DNA from 4 places in the Achromobacter sp. NPDC008082 genome. Region 1 is predicted to be linked to each of the others. Evidence: predicted binding sites of a transcription regulator. Region 1 holds the regulator's gene; each other region holds the start of a gene.
What was found. The regulator LexA, encoded in region 1, represses DNA repair genes until DNA is damaged. The targets are predictions, from matches to a motif close to ACTGTATNNNNATACAGT.
Positions count from the first base shown of each region.

Region 1 (3,207 bases):
GGCGTGCGCCGCTACACGTTCGGTATGGCCGAAAAGGAAAACCAGATTGGTCAGGTGACGGGTCTGGCGTGGACGGAAGTCGGTGGCGACCTGCTGACGATCGAAGTCGCGGATATGCCCGGCAAGGGTGTCATCCAACGCACCGGTTCGCTGGGCGACGTGATGAAGGAGTCGGTTGAAGCGGCTCGTACGGTAGTGCGCTCGCGTGCTCGCCGTCTGGGCTTCGCTGACAGCGTCTTCGAGAAGCACGACATGCACGTGCACGTGCCGGAAGGTGCGACGCCCAAGGACGGTCCGTCCGCGGGTATCGCCATCACGACGGCCATGGTGTCCGCGTTGTCGCGCATCCCGGTGCGCGCTGATGTCGCCATGACCGGCGAGATCACGCTGCGCGGCGAAGTGCTGCCGATCGGCGGCCTGAAGGAAAAGCTGTTGGCGGCGCACCGTGGCGGCATCAAGACGGTCTTGATCCCGGAAGAAAACGTCAAGGATTTGGCGGAGATTCCGGACAACGTCAAGAACCACCTTGAAATCGTGCCGGTTCGTTGGATCGACAAGGTGCTGGAGCTGGCGCTGGAACGTCTGCCGGAACCTCTGGCAGAGGATGAAGCCGTCAAGGAACCTCTGGTTGCCAAGCCGGCCGAGCCGGGTTCGACTGATCCGGTGCTCAAGCACTGATCGTGACACCCAGGGCGCCTTCGAAAGCAGGCGCCCAATAAAAACCCCGCTGCGGCGGGGTTTTTTACTGGCTGGAAGTTTCGTGGAAAACCATCTTCCACGAAGCTTCCGCGCTTAATGCAGGGCGTGAGTTCGGATCAAGCCAACCGCGATGCCTTCCAGTGCGAATTCCTGATCGGCTTCAACGATGATGGTTTGGAAGTCAGGGTTTTCGGGCAACAGCTCGATATGGCCGTTTGTGCGTTGCAGCCGTTTGACGGTGACGTCGTCACCCAGGCGGGCCACGACGATTTGGCCATTGCGGGCTTCGGACGCTTTCTTCACAGCGAGCAAGTCGCCTTCAAGAATGCCGGCGTCGCGCATGCTCATCCCACGAACCTTCAGCAGGTAATCGGGCGCTTGCGCAAACAGGTGCGGGTCGACGCCCACTTCGCGTTCGACGTGCTCGGCCGCAAGAATGGGGCTGCCAGCGGCCACACGGCCCACCAGGGGCAGCAGCAACTGTGCAAGTGAGGGCAGGGGCAGGGAAGTCTGCGAGGATGCAGCGGCGCTGTCCTTCAAGCGGATGCCGCGCGATGCGCCGGCGGTAAGCTCAATGGCGCCCTTGCGGGCCAAGGCTTTAAGGTGATCTTCCGCTGCGTTAGGTGAGCGAAAGCCCAAAGCCTGGGCAATTTCGGCACGCGTGGGCGGGAAGCCGGTGCGCGTAACCGTTTGCCGGATGAGGTCCAGAATTTGTTGCTGGCGATCTGTAAGTTTGCTGGCCATGGCGATGATCCGGTGCGAGCGGACTGTACATATATACAGCGCCATTCTGGGGGACGCAGCGCAAAAATGCAAGCCGTGGGTGGCGCCAAAAACAAAACGGAGCCCGAAGGCTCCGTTCTTTAGGGCGCAGGCCTTCAGGCTCGCTCCGATTCGGCGCTTACAGAACGGCTGCGATGCCGGCTGCGACCTTGTCGATGTTGCCGCTGTTCAGGGCGGCAACGCAGATGCGGCCGCTGGACACCGCGTAGACGCCGTGCTCTTCACGCAGGCGATCAACTTGAGCCGAGGTCAGACCCGAGTACGAGAACATGCCGCGTTGTTCCAGCACGAAGCTGAAGTCCTGCTTGCCGCCGTGTTCCTTGATCTTCTCGACCAGTTGCTTGCGCATCAGGCGGATGCGGTCACGCATGCCGGCCAGTTCTTCTTCCCACATCGCGAAGAGTTCGGGCGAGTTCAACACCGTGGACACCACCGTGCCGCCATGGGTCGGCGGGTTCGAGTAGTTGGTGCGAATCACGCGCTTCAGTTGGCTCAGCACGCGAACGGCTTCGTCCTTGCTGCCGGCCACAACCGTCAGGGCGCCCACGCGCTCGCCGTACAGCGAGAACGACTTCGAGAACGACGAGCTGATGAACATGGTCATGTCCAGGTCGGCGAACAGGCGCACGACCGCAGCATCTTCCTTCAGGCCTTCGCCAAAGCCTTGGTAGGCGATGTCGAGGAACGGGACCAGGTTGTTTTCTTTGACGACGGCGGCGATCTGCTTCCACTGGTCGGCGGTGGGGTCCACGCCGGTCGGGTTGTGGCAGCAAGCGTGCAGCACGACGACGGTCTTGGCCGGGGCGGCCTTCAGGTCGGCCAGCATGGCGTCGAAGTTCAGGCCGCGGGTGGTGGCGTCGTAGTACGAGTACGTGCCAACTTCAAACCCGGCGCGTTCGAACAGCGCGCGGTGGTTTTCCCAGCTGGGGTTGCTGATCAGGACCTTGGAGCCCGGCAGCAGGTGATGCAGGAAGTCGGCGCCGATCTTCAGCGCGCCGGTGCCGCCCAAAGCTTGGGTGGTCAGTACGCGGCCGGCAGCGGCCAGCGCGGAATCTTTGCCCAGCAGAAGCGCTTGCGCACCCTGGTTGTATCCGGCAATGCCTTCGATCGGCAGGTAGCCACGGGCGGCAGCGGCTTCAATGCGGGCGGTTTCAGCTTTGCGAACGGCGCCCAGCAGGGGAATACGACCTTGATCGTCGTAGTACACGCCCACGCCCAGATTGACTTTTCCGGGACGCGTATCCGCGTTGTATTGTTCGTTCAGACCAAGAATGGGGTCGCGCGGCGCGAGTTCGACGGAATCGAAAAGGTTGCTCATGGGACTCTGATGAGGATGGGTGGACGCAGTACGATGTGCTGTGGATAATGGGGGGTTTACCCTGGAACAGTCTAGCATGCCCAAGAGCCCAATAGACCCGAGCAGCGCGGGAGATCTGACCGATGATCTCGCTGCGGATCTGACGGCGGCGCCGGCATCGGCTGCGGCCTTGCCAAGCGGGGAGGTCAAGCCCGGCTTCGTCGAGTTTCCAGATAGCCCATTCCAGCTGTATCAGCCGTATCCGCCGGCAGGTGACCAGCCTGCCGCCATCGAGGGCCTGACCCAAGGGGTCGAAGATGGCCTCATGTTCCAGACGCTGCTGGGCGTGACGGGGTCGGGCAAAACTTACACCATGGCCAACGTGATCGCCCGTATGGGGCGCCCCGCGCTGGTGCTGGCTCCTAACA
Region 1 covers NZ_JBIBIB010000003.1:224,071-227,277, forward strand. Annotated here, with positions in the region: gene lon (endopeptidase La) at 1-678, shown strand, start outside; gene lexA (transcriptional repressor LexA) at 793-1,443, opposite strand; gene ACFZAI_RS13265 (amino acid aminotransferase) at 1,601-2,800, opposite strand; gene uvrB (excinuclease ABC subunit UvrB) at 2,877-3,207, shown strand, end outside.

Region 2 (3,207 bases), on a different contig from region 1:
ATGACGAAGGGCGGCGGCCGGGGCTGCTGTTGGGGTACGCCTGTGTGCCCGAGCACGATATCGCGCGCAAGTTCGAGGTGCTGCTGGAAAGCCTGGCGGAAGTGGCGCGCAGGCCGGCCGCGGCTTGAGCGGTGGCCATCAGCATCAAAACGGCAGCAGCGCCGACGCGAAGGCGGCGGCGTTGCGCATGCCCTGGTCTTCAAAGTTGGTGTTGAACACGGCGTGCGCCTGCGTGCTTTGCGTGGCGAGCCGCGAAAAGCGTTCCGCCAGCTCCGCCAATTCACGTTCGGTGTACTCGTATTGAAAGCGCCCCGACGACGCCGTGCCCGACACATTCCACGCATCCGTGTTGCGGCCGTGCAGGCGCAGCAAGGTCAGGTCGGGGTGCGTGCATTCCCATATGGCGGGCACCGTGTTCTCAAAGCCCTGCGGCGCGTCGACCACCGTGTGCACCACGCCCAGATCGCGCTCAAACGCCAATGTGTCCGCGATGGCGGCTGCGCTGTCAAACCAGCTGCGATGCCGGAACTCCACCGAAATCAGATGCTCTTGCATGCGCCGCGCGCAGTCGGCCACATGCGCGCGGCCCCGCGCATCGCGCCGGACCCAGGGCGGAAACTGGAAATGCACCGCGCCCAGCTTGCCTGGCATCCGCAGCGGTTCCAGCGCCAGCTGATAGCGGCGCCACAGCTCATCGCGCAAGTCTTCCGGCATCTGGCCGTGATAGATGATGGGCTCGGGCCAATCGTCCAGTTCGCGCTGGATGTCGCGCGGCAGGGCGGCAAGCGGCGTCTGGTGGCCGGTGAACAGCCGGAAGGCCTTGATGTTGAAGACAAAATCGTCCGGCGTGCGCTGGTCCCACAAATAAGCGTTGTCGGCCGAGGGCAGGGCGTAGTAGCTGGAATCGACCTCGGCCAGCCGGTAGCGCGACGCATAAAAGCGCAGCCGCGATTCGGCGCTGCGGGCCTCGGGCGGATAGAAGCGGCCGCAGGCAAGCAGGGTGGGATCGGTCCAGGAGGCGGTGCCGGTCAGAAGGCGCATGGGGGGGTATCGGGTTCGTATCGTGCCGGCGGCGGGGCCGGCTACGCTATGATAGCTGGATAAATAGCCAGTCATTGGCCGCCAATTCAGCCCAGCCTGCCGGTCAGGTTTTGCCGCCCAGCCGTCTCCAGCGCCGTCACAACGCGTCATGTCCGAACAGAATTCCGCTTCTACTCCCAGCCGTCCCGACCCCCTGGCCGACTTGAATTCCGCGCAGCGCGAGGCTGCCGAATTCGGCGTGGCGGGCGCTTCTGGCGATGACGGCCCCTTGCTGGTGATTGCGGGGGCGGGTTCGGGCAAGACCAACACGCTGGCGCATCGTGTCGCGCACCTGATCCTGAATGGCGCAGACCCGCAACGCATGTTGCTGCTGACCTTTTCACGCCGCGCCGCGCAGGAAATGGATCGCCGCGTAGGTTCGGTGTTGCAGCGGGTGATGAACCTGCGCGGCTCGCAACAGGCGCCGTCGCTGCCGTGGGCCGGCACGTTCCACGCCATCGGTGCGCGCTTGTTGCGCGACTGCGCGCTGCGCATCGGCCTGTCTGAAGCCTTCACCATCCATGACCGCGGCGATGCCGAAGACCTGATGGGCATGGTCCGGCATGAGCAAGGCCTGTCGTCCACGAAATCCCGCTTTCCCTTGAAAGGCACGTGCCTGGCCATTTATTCGCGCGTGGTCAACAGCCAGACGCCGGTGGCCGACGTGCTGAAAACGTCATTCCCGTGGTGCGCCCAATGGGAAGACGAACTGAAGAATCTGTTTCGCGGCTATGTGGCCGCCAAGCAGGATCAGCAGGTGCTGGACTACGACGACCTGCTGCTCTACTGGGCCGAGATGATGTCCGACCCAGGCATCGCGGCCGACGTGGGGGCGCGGTTTGACCACGTGCTGGTGGACGAATACCAGGACACCAACCGCTTGCAGTCGGCCATTCTGCTGGCGATGAAGCCCGACGGGCGCGGGCTGACGGTGGTGGGCGACGACGCCCAATCCATCTATTCGTTCCGCGCGGCCACGGTGCGCAACATCCTGGACTTCCCGACGCAATTCCCCAAGCCCGCGCGCGTCATCACGCTGGACCGCAACTACCGTTCCACCCAGCCCATCCTGAACGCATCGAATGCGGTGATCGGGCTGGCGACCGAGCGCTACGCCAAAGACCTCTGGACCGATCGCGCGTCATCGCAATTGCCAGAACTGGTGACCGTCAGCGATGAAGCCGGCCAGGCGCGTTGGGTGGCCGATCAGGTGTTGGCGCAGCGCGAGGGCGGCGCCACGCTGAAATCGCAGGCGGCGTTGTTTCGCACGGCCAGCCATAGCGCCGCGCTGGAACTTGAGCTGACCCGCCGCAACATCCCCTTCGTGAAATTCGGCGGCCTGCGTTTTCTGGAAGCCGCGCACGTGAAGGATTTGCTGTCGTTGTTGCGCTGGGCTGAAAACCCGCGCGGCCGCATGGCGGGCTTTCGCGTGGCGCAGCTGATGCCGGGCATTGGCCCCGCCACCGCCGGCAAACTGATGGACGCCATGTCCGCGTCCGCCGAACCGCTGCAAGCCCTGCGCGAATTCAAGCCGGGCGCTGCCGCCCAAGAAGAGTGGGGCGCGTTTGCCGACACCTACGCAGCATTGTGCGACCCCGGCCTGCGCTGGCCCGCGGATGTCGATCTTGCGCTGCGCTGGTATGCCGGCCAGCTGGAACGCCTGTATGACGACGCCCGTGTGCGCAAGACCGACCTGGACCAGCTGGTGCGGCTGGCGGCGGGCTATCCGTCGCGCGAACGCTTCCTGACCGAGCTGACGCTGGACCCGCCTGACGCCACCAGCGATGAGTCCGGCGCGCCGTCCCGCGACGAGGACTACATGATCCTGTCCACCATCCATTCCGCCAAGGGCCAGGAATGGAAGGCCGTGTACGTGCTGAACGTGGTCGACGGCTGCATCCCGTCCGACATGAGCACCGGCACCGCCGAGGAAATCGAGGAAGAACGCCGCCTGCTTTACGTGGCCATGACGCGCGCGAAAGAACGCTTGCAGCTCATCGTGCCGCAACGCTTTTACGTGCATCAACAAACGGGCATGGGCGACCGCCATGTCTATGGCTCGCGCACGCGCTACATCACGAATGCGATGCTGCCGCTGTTTGACCATCTGCCCAAGCCGCCCGCACT
Region 2 covers NZ_JBIBIB010000006.1:194,588-197,794, reverse strand. Annotated here, with positions in the region: gene ACFZAI_RS24475 (PLP-dependent aminotransferase family protein) at 1-128, shown strand, start outside; gene ACFZAI_RS24470 (DUF72 domain-containing protein) at 145-1,041, opposite strand; gene ACFZAI_RS24465 (ATP-dependent helicase) at 1,190-3,207, shown strand, end outside.
Region 2: the regulator LexA is predicted to act here: its motif matches at 1,096-1,113, upstream of ACFZAI_RS24465 (ATP-dependent helicase).

Region 3 (3,207 bases), 280 kb from region 1:
GGCGGGCAGGCAATCCAGCGCTTGCGCCAGCAGCCCTTCGGACAAGGCGCCCCAGAACACGAACGGCGACTGCACACCCGCCTTGTCCGCGTAACGCTGCAAGATCACGTCGCGATAAGCCGGCGTGTCCAACTGCGCCAGACAATCCGCGAACTGGGCGACGCGGCGTTGATGAAAATCGGGTGCGTCCAGATCGGCGGGGCCGCGCTGGAAAGGATGAAAGAACGCGCCCGGCAATGGTGCGAACACGGCGGGCCAGCACAGCAGCCCAAACAGCGAATTGATCAGCGCGTTTTCCACGTAATGCACCGGCGCGTCGTCTTGATGCAGATGGTCGCGCGTGACGAATTCCACGGCCGCAGGCGCGGCCGGGCGCGGCAACACCAAATCGGTACGCAGCAACGCGGGCGCCGCCGGCCGGGCCGGTTTGCCCTTGCCCGCGCTGCGATACAAGCGCGGCAGCATGCGCGCCACGCGCTGGCTTTCTTCTTCGCTTTCGGGTGCGTCTTGCGCCAGCAGCGCCAAGGCCAGCGCATCGTCAAACCGCCCCATGCGTTCATGGACCCGAATACGCCGATGCCGCGCGCCGGGGTAGGCGCAACGTTCGTACGCGGCTTGCGCTTCAGGCCACTGCTGCGCGCGTTCACACGCGAGTCCGATTCGCAGCAAGACCTTGGCGCGCCGCTTTTCCAGCCAGGGGTTCTGGCTGGCGCAGGCATCCACCGCCTGTAGCAGCGCGCCCACGTCCGCGCCTTCATCCAGCGCCGCCCGGCACGCCTGCAAGGCCAGGTAGCCATCGACATCCGCACGCGTTTGAAACGCGCGGGACGACGCCTCGAACGGCACGGCCTCGTACTGGAACACCCCTAAGTCGGCCAGCACGAATTCCGACCAGTCTTGATAAAGGTTGCCAAAGAACATCAGCCGAAAGCGTTCGCAGAGATCGCCCACCGTCACGCGCCAGACGGGCTCGTCCGCCGCGGGATTCCAGGACGGATAGGCCTTGGGTTCAGGCTGCAAGACGCGTAGGGCTTCCAGCAGATCCCCCTTGCGCGCCGTGGCCTTGACGGGCGCATCGGCAAACATCTTGCCCAGTTCTGGCTTCGTATGCAGGGTGAAGAGTTCGTCCAGCGACATGGGCGCGTGCGCATCCAGCCACCCCAGCGCCACCAGCGGCACGGCGGCGGCTTCGGTGCTTTCGATTTCCTCGTACACCAACCGGCTGGCGCGAAACCACGGCCCGCGCCGCATCAGCATGCGCACCATCAACGCCTGCGACGGCTGCGGCAAGGCCGCAAAATCGGCCAGGAAGCGCCGTTCAGTGGCGTCCAGCAGATCGGCGTAGCGGTCAGAGACCCACGCCAAGGCGCGCTGGAAATTGTGCAGGTAGTAATAGCGGTGCGGGGGAAACATGGGCCTGGCCAGATAGCTGGGTATTTATCCAGTAATCATAGCAGGCGCATCCGCAGCCAGTGGCGGAAATAGTGCTGGATTTGGCACGGCATTCAGCAGCACATTCAGCCCCCCCCTTCAGCACCCCCTTCAGCACGCCCTTCAGCACCCCCTTCAACGCTGCGGGTGCCGCACGATGTTGAAGCCTTCGTCCGCCCCTGGCTCCACGAAGTACGCGGTGATCGCGTCGTACTGCTCGTCCGTGGTCGTGAACGGATGCGCGCCCGATGCGTTTCGCGCTTGCAGCCGGGCTTTGCACACCGCGTCAGAAGCGTCCAGGTAATGCAGCTGGTGCGGGCATCCGGCCTGCTCGGCCACCTGCCGCAACCATTCACGGCTGCGGCGGGTGTTGGCCGGAAAGTCCAGCACCACCGACAACCCTGCCCCGACCAGCGCCGCCACATGGCTGCCCATCGCGTTGCGCAGCCGGCTCGCGCACCGCGCGTAGTCGGTGATGTCCACGATTTCCCCCGGATACAACGCCGCCAGCCAGCTGTCTTCGCTGATCAACAGCGTACCGGGCTGCGCGGCCAGCGCTGCCGCCAGCGTGGATTTACCCGCGGCGATCTTGCCGCAAAGAAAATGCAGCGTGGGCGTGGAAAAAGCGGCAGGACTTGAAGGATTTGATGACGTCATGAAGGGCTCTCCGTTTGAAAAAACAAGCAAAAGGCGAGCCCACAAAAAACCCGCCTCTTGGCGGGTTTGTGTAGCGATGTTCCGACGCGCGCTAACCCACCATGATGGTAATGGTGGTAATAATCAGGGCGAACGGGGTCAGGGGTCGGCGCATGAAGCAGAGCTTGCGCCTGACGACGCCGCGTGTCAATTCCCTCAGAAAAACAAAACGGCGCTGGAAAGCCTGAGCTTTCCAGCGCCGCGGGTTCGCATCGGTTCGCAAATTCGCAAAGCGATGCTGGCCGGGACCTGCCGCCGCTTAACGCGTCGGCTGAGCCGCCGCGCCTACGTCCTTGCGCACCTTGGCCACATCCGAAGCGCTGACTGCCGCCCCCTTGTTGCCCCAGCTTGCGCGCACGAAGGTCACCACGTCAGCCACTTCCTTGTCGGTCATGCGCCAGTCAAAGCCCGGCATGGCGTAGGCCGTGGGAGCCGCCGTCGTGCCCGGCATCTGGGCGCCCTTCAACACGATGTGAATCAGCGACGTCGGGTCCGCCGAATTCACCGTCGAGCTCAGCGCCAGTTGCGGGAACGTTTCGGTGTAGCCCTTGCCGGTGCTGCGGTGGCAGGCCGCGCAGTTGTTCAGGAAGGCCATGGCGCCGTCGCCCTTGTCCTTACCCGTACGCAGCGCTTGGGCCACGGACTCGTCGTACGCCAACGGCTTGGTGGCGTCCTTGTTGACCGGCGGCAAGCTCTTCAGATACACCGCGATGGCGTTCAGGTCAGCATCGGTCAGATGCTGCGTGCTGTCTTCCACCACTTGCGCCATGCCGCCAAAGGCTGCCGAATGGCCGTTGCGGCCCGACTTCAGGAAGACGGCAATGTCTTCCTTCGTCCAGCTGCCCAGGCCGTCGGTAACGTCGCCGCGCAGGTTCTTGGCCAGCCAGCCTTCGACCACACCGCCCGACAAGAAGGCAGAACCGTCCTTGTCGCTCAGCGCCTTTTCTTGCAAGGCGACGCCGCGCGGCGTGTGGCAGGTGCTGCAATGGCCCAGGCCTTCCACCAGGTACTGGCCGCGCAGCAAGGCTTCGCGGTCAGCGCCCTTCAGGTCGCTTGTGGCGGGGCCGGTGACGACGTCGG
Region 3 covers NZ_JBIBIB010000003.1:501,770-504,976, reverse strand. Annotated here, with positions in the region: gene ACFZAI_RS14410 (VRR-NUC domain-containing protein) at 1-1,413, opposite strand, end outside; gene ACFZAI_RS14405 (AAA family ATPase) at 1,567-2,088, opposite strand; gene ACFZAI_RS14400 (c-type cytochrome) at 2,387-3,207, opposite strand, start outside.
Region 3: the regulator LexA is predicted to act here: its motif matches at 1,429-1,446, upstream of ACFZAI_RS14410 (VRR-NUC domain-containing protein).

Region 4 (3,207 bases), on a different contig from region 1:
GGCGCAATTCCTGCACGATGCGGGCCGTGCCTTGGCGCGATGCGCGGCGATGCACCAGGCTTTGCGCAAAGCGCTCGGTGGACAGCCAGCCTTCTTTTTCCAGCGCGTCCAACACCGCTTCAACCTCGTCAGCGTCGTCGGCGTAGGCGGCAAGCTTGCGGGCGAGTTCTTCGCGCGCGTGCTCACGCCGCGACAAATATCCCACCGCGCGCATCTTCAGCGACGGCCCTTTGCGCTCGGGCTTGCCCTCGGCCGCCGCGTCTTCGGCCGCTTCAGCTTCCTTTTCGCGGCGCGCATCGGAAGTCCGCCGCAAGCCCTGAGGCTTGGCGACGGTTTCAAACTCGTCATCCAACTTGGCGCGAAGACGGTCGGCTGACGCGGGGGTCGATTTCCAGCTCATGCGCTTCCTGCTTGCTATGCAAAACGGCAGGCCCGTCGTGGCGCCTGCCGCATTTATCGCCGGGCCGAAGCCCTGGCGACGTCCGAATCAAGTTACTCGGCGGTGTCTTCCGCCGTGGGCACGAATTCGGCGGCGCGGCTGACGATACCCTGGTTCTCACGAACGCGGTTCTCGATCTCGATCGCGATTTCCTTGTGCTCTTTCAGGTATTCGCGAACATTGTCCTTACCCTGGCCAATGCGATTGCCGTTGTAGCTGTACCACGCGCCGGACTTGTCCACCACGCTGGCGGCAACGCCCAAGTCAATGATTTCGCCTTCGCGTGAAATGCCGGCGCCATACATGATGTCGAATTCAGCCTGCTTGAACGGCGGGGCAACCTTGTTCTTCACCACCTTGACGCGGGTTTCGTTGCCAACGACTTCGTCGCCCTTCTTGATGGAGCCGATGCGGCGGATGTCCAGACGCACCGAGGCGTAGAACTTCAACGCGTTGCCGCCCGTCGTGGTTTCGGGGTTGCCGAACATGACGCCGATCTTCATACGGATCTGGTTGATGAAGATGACCATGCAGTTGGTGCGCTTGATCGTGGCGGTCAGCTTGCGCAGCGCCTGGCTCATCAGACGGGCTTGCAGGCCGGGCAGCGAGTCGCCCATTTCGCCTTCGATTTCAGCCTTGGGCACCAGCGCGGCGACCGAGTCGATGACGATCAGGTCAACCGAACCCGAGCGCACCAGCGCATCGGTGATTTCCAGTGCCTGTTCGCCCGTGTCCGGCTGCGAGATCAGCAGGTCGGTCAGGTTCACGCCCAGCTTGTTGGCGTATTGCACGTCCAGCGCGTGTTCCGCGTCGACGAACGCGCAAGTGCCGCCGATTTTCTGCATTTCAGCAATGACTTGCAGCGTGAGGGTCGTCTTGCCCGACGATTCCGGGCCGTAGATTTCGACCACACGGCCGCGCGGCAGGCCGCCAACGCCCAGCGCGATGTCCAGACCCAGCGAGCCCGTGGAAACCACCTGGATGTCGTGCGAGACCTCGTTGTCGCCGTAGCGCATGATCGAGCCCTTGCCGAACTGCTTTTCGATCTGCGAAAGCGCGGCGGCAAGCGCCTTGGCCTTTTCCGAAGCGGCGGCCTTGGAGGTTTTGTCGTCCATGTAATGTCCTGTCTGTAACGTATCTGGTATCTGGTGGTTGCGGCTGGGGCCTGAACCGCAGCGTTGCTATTTTGAATCAGGTTCAGATTATGGCATCGGATTGTACTGTACAAAAAACCAGTGTGCCAGAGTTTTGCACGTATTCCCTGAGTGGGCAAGCCCGGCCGCCTATGACAGAATCGAAGCCGACCCCGGCGTTTCGTCCCTTTTCCGCCGCCGGGCCGCCCACAAGGCGGATAGCCCCCCATAGAGGGGTGGCCAGCGCGCAAAGCGCCGGCGCCACAGGGACCTTTTTGCCCCCCTTCTTTTGCAGCCCATGCGTATCCTGATCGCTGAAGACGACAGCATTCTGGCCGACGGCCTATCCCGGTCATTGCGCCACAACGGTTATGCCGTGGACGCCGTGCGCGACGGGCTGGCCGCGGATTCCGCCCTGGCGGCCCAAGCCTTTGACCTGCTCATCCTGGATCTCGGCCTGCCGCAACTGGCCGGGCTGGAAGTGCTGCGCCGCCTGCGCGCCCGCAACTCCGCCCTGCCCGTTCTGATCCTGACTGCCGCCGACAGCATCGAGCAGCGCGTCAAAGGCCTGGATCTGGGCGCCGACGATTACATGGCCAAGCCTTTCGCGCTGTCCGAGCTGGAAGCGCGCGTGCGCGCCCTGACCCGGCGCGGCGCGGGCGGCGGGGCCACGATGATCAAGCACGGCCGGCTGCTGTTTGACCAGACGGGCCGCGTGGCCATCGTCGATGACCAGACGCTGGACCTGTCCGCGCGCGAAGTCAGCCTGCTGGAAATTCTGCTGACCCGCAGCGGCCGCATGGTCAGCAAGACGCAACTGGTGGACCACCTTTGCGAATGGGGTGAGGAAGTCAGCACCAACGCCATCGAAGTCTATGTGCACCGGCTGCGCAAGAAGCTGGAGCCCAGCGGCGTGAAGATCGTGACCGTGCGCGGCCTGGGCTACTGTCTGGAGCGGGACCAGGGTGCCGCGTACCTCGCCAGCTGAGCCCGCAGGACCTGAGCCGCTTAATCAGGAAGCGCTGGATATCATGCAAGCCGGGTCCAAGGGCCCGAGCTTCGCGCCGCCCCAGCGTTCGCTGCTGGGCGAAATCCTGGACTGGATGCTCGCGCCGCTGTTCCTGCTGTGGCCCATGAGCGTCGCCATCACGTATGTGGTCGCGCAGAACATCGCCAACGTGCCTTACGACCGGGCGCTGGCCAATAACCTGCATGTGCTGACGCGCCAGGTCCACGCGCAGGATGGCCGCGCAGTACTGAAGATGACGGACCCCGCACGCGACGTGCTGCGCGCAGATGAAACCGACAGCGTGTTCTGGCTGGCGCTGGGCAGCCGCGGCGAATACCTGGGCGGCGACCGCGCCTTGCCCCTGCCCGCCACCGTGGGCCAGCCCCGCCCCGGCGAGGTCCAATACGAAGACGACACCATGCGCGGATTCGGCATCCGGCTGGCCTTCACCTGGGTTGACCTGAATCTGCCCAACACGCAGCCCGCGCTGCTGATCGTGGCCGAGACCGTCGAGAAGCGCACCCAGCTGGCCAACGACATCATCAAAGGCGTGATCATTCCGCAGTTCGTGGTGCTGCCAATTGCCGTGCTGCTCGTGTGGTTCGGGCTGTCGCGCGGCGTGGCGC
Region 4 covers NZ_JBIBIB010000002.1:946,484-949,690, reverse strand. Annotated here, with positions in the region: gene recX (recombination regulator RecX) at 1-400, opposite strand, end outside; gene recA (recombinase RecA) at 493-1,554, opposite strand; gene ACFZAI_RS11355 (response regulator transcription factor) at 1,871-2,560, shown strand; gene ACFZAI_RS11350 (sensor histidine kinase N-terminal domain-containing protein) at 2,676-3,207, shown strand, end outside.
Region 4: the regulator LexA is predicted to act here: its motif matches at 1,659-1,676, upstream of recA (recombinase RecA).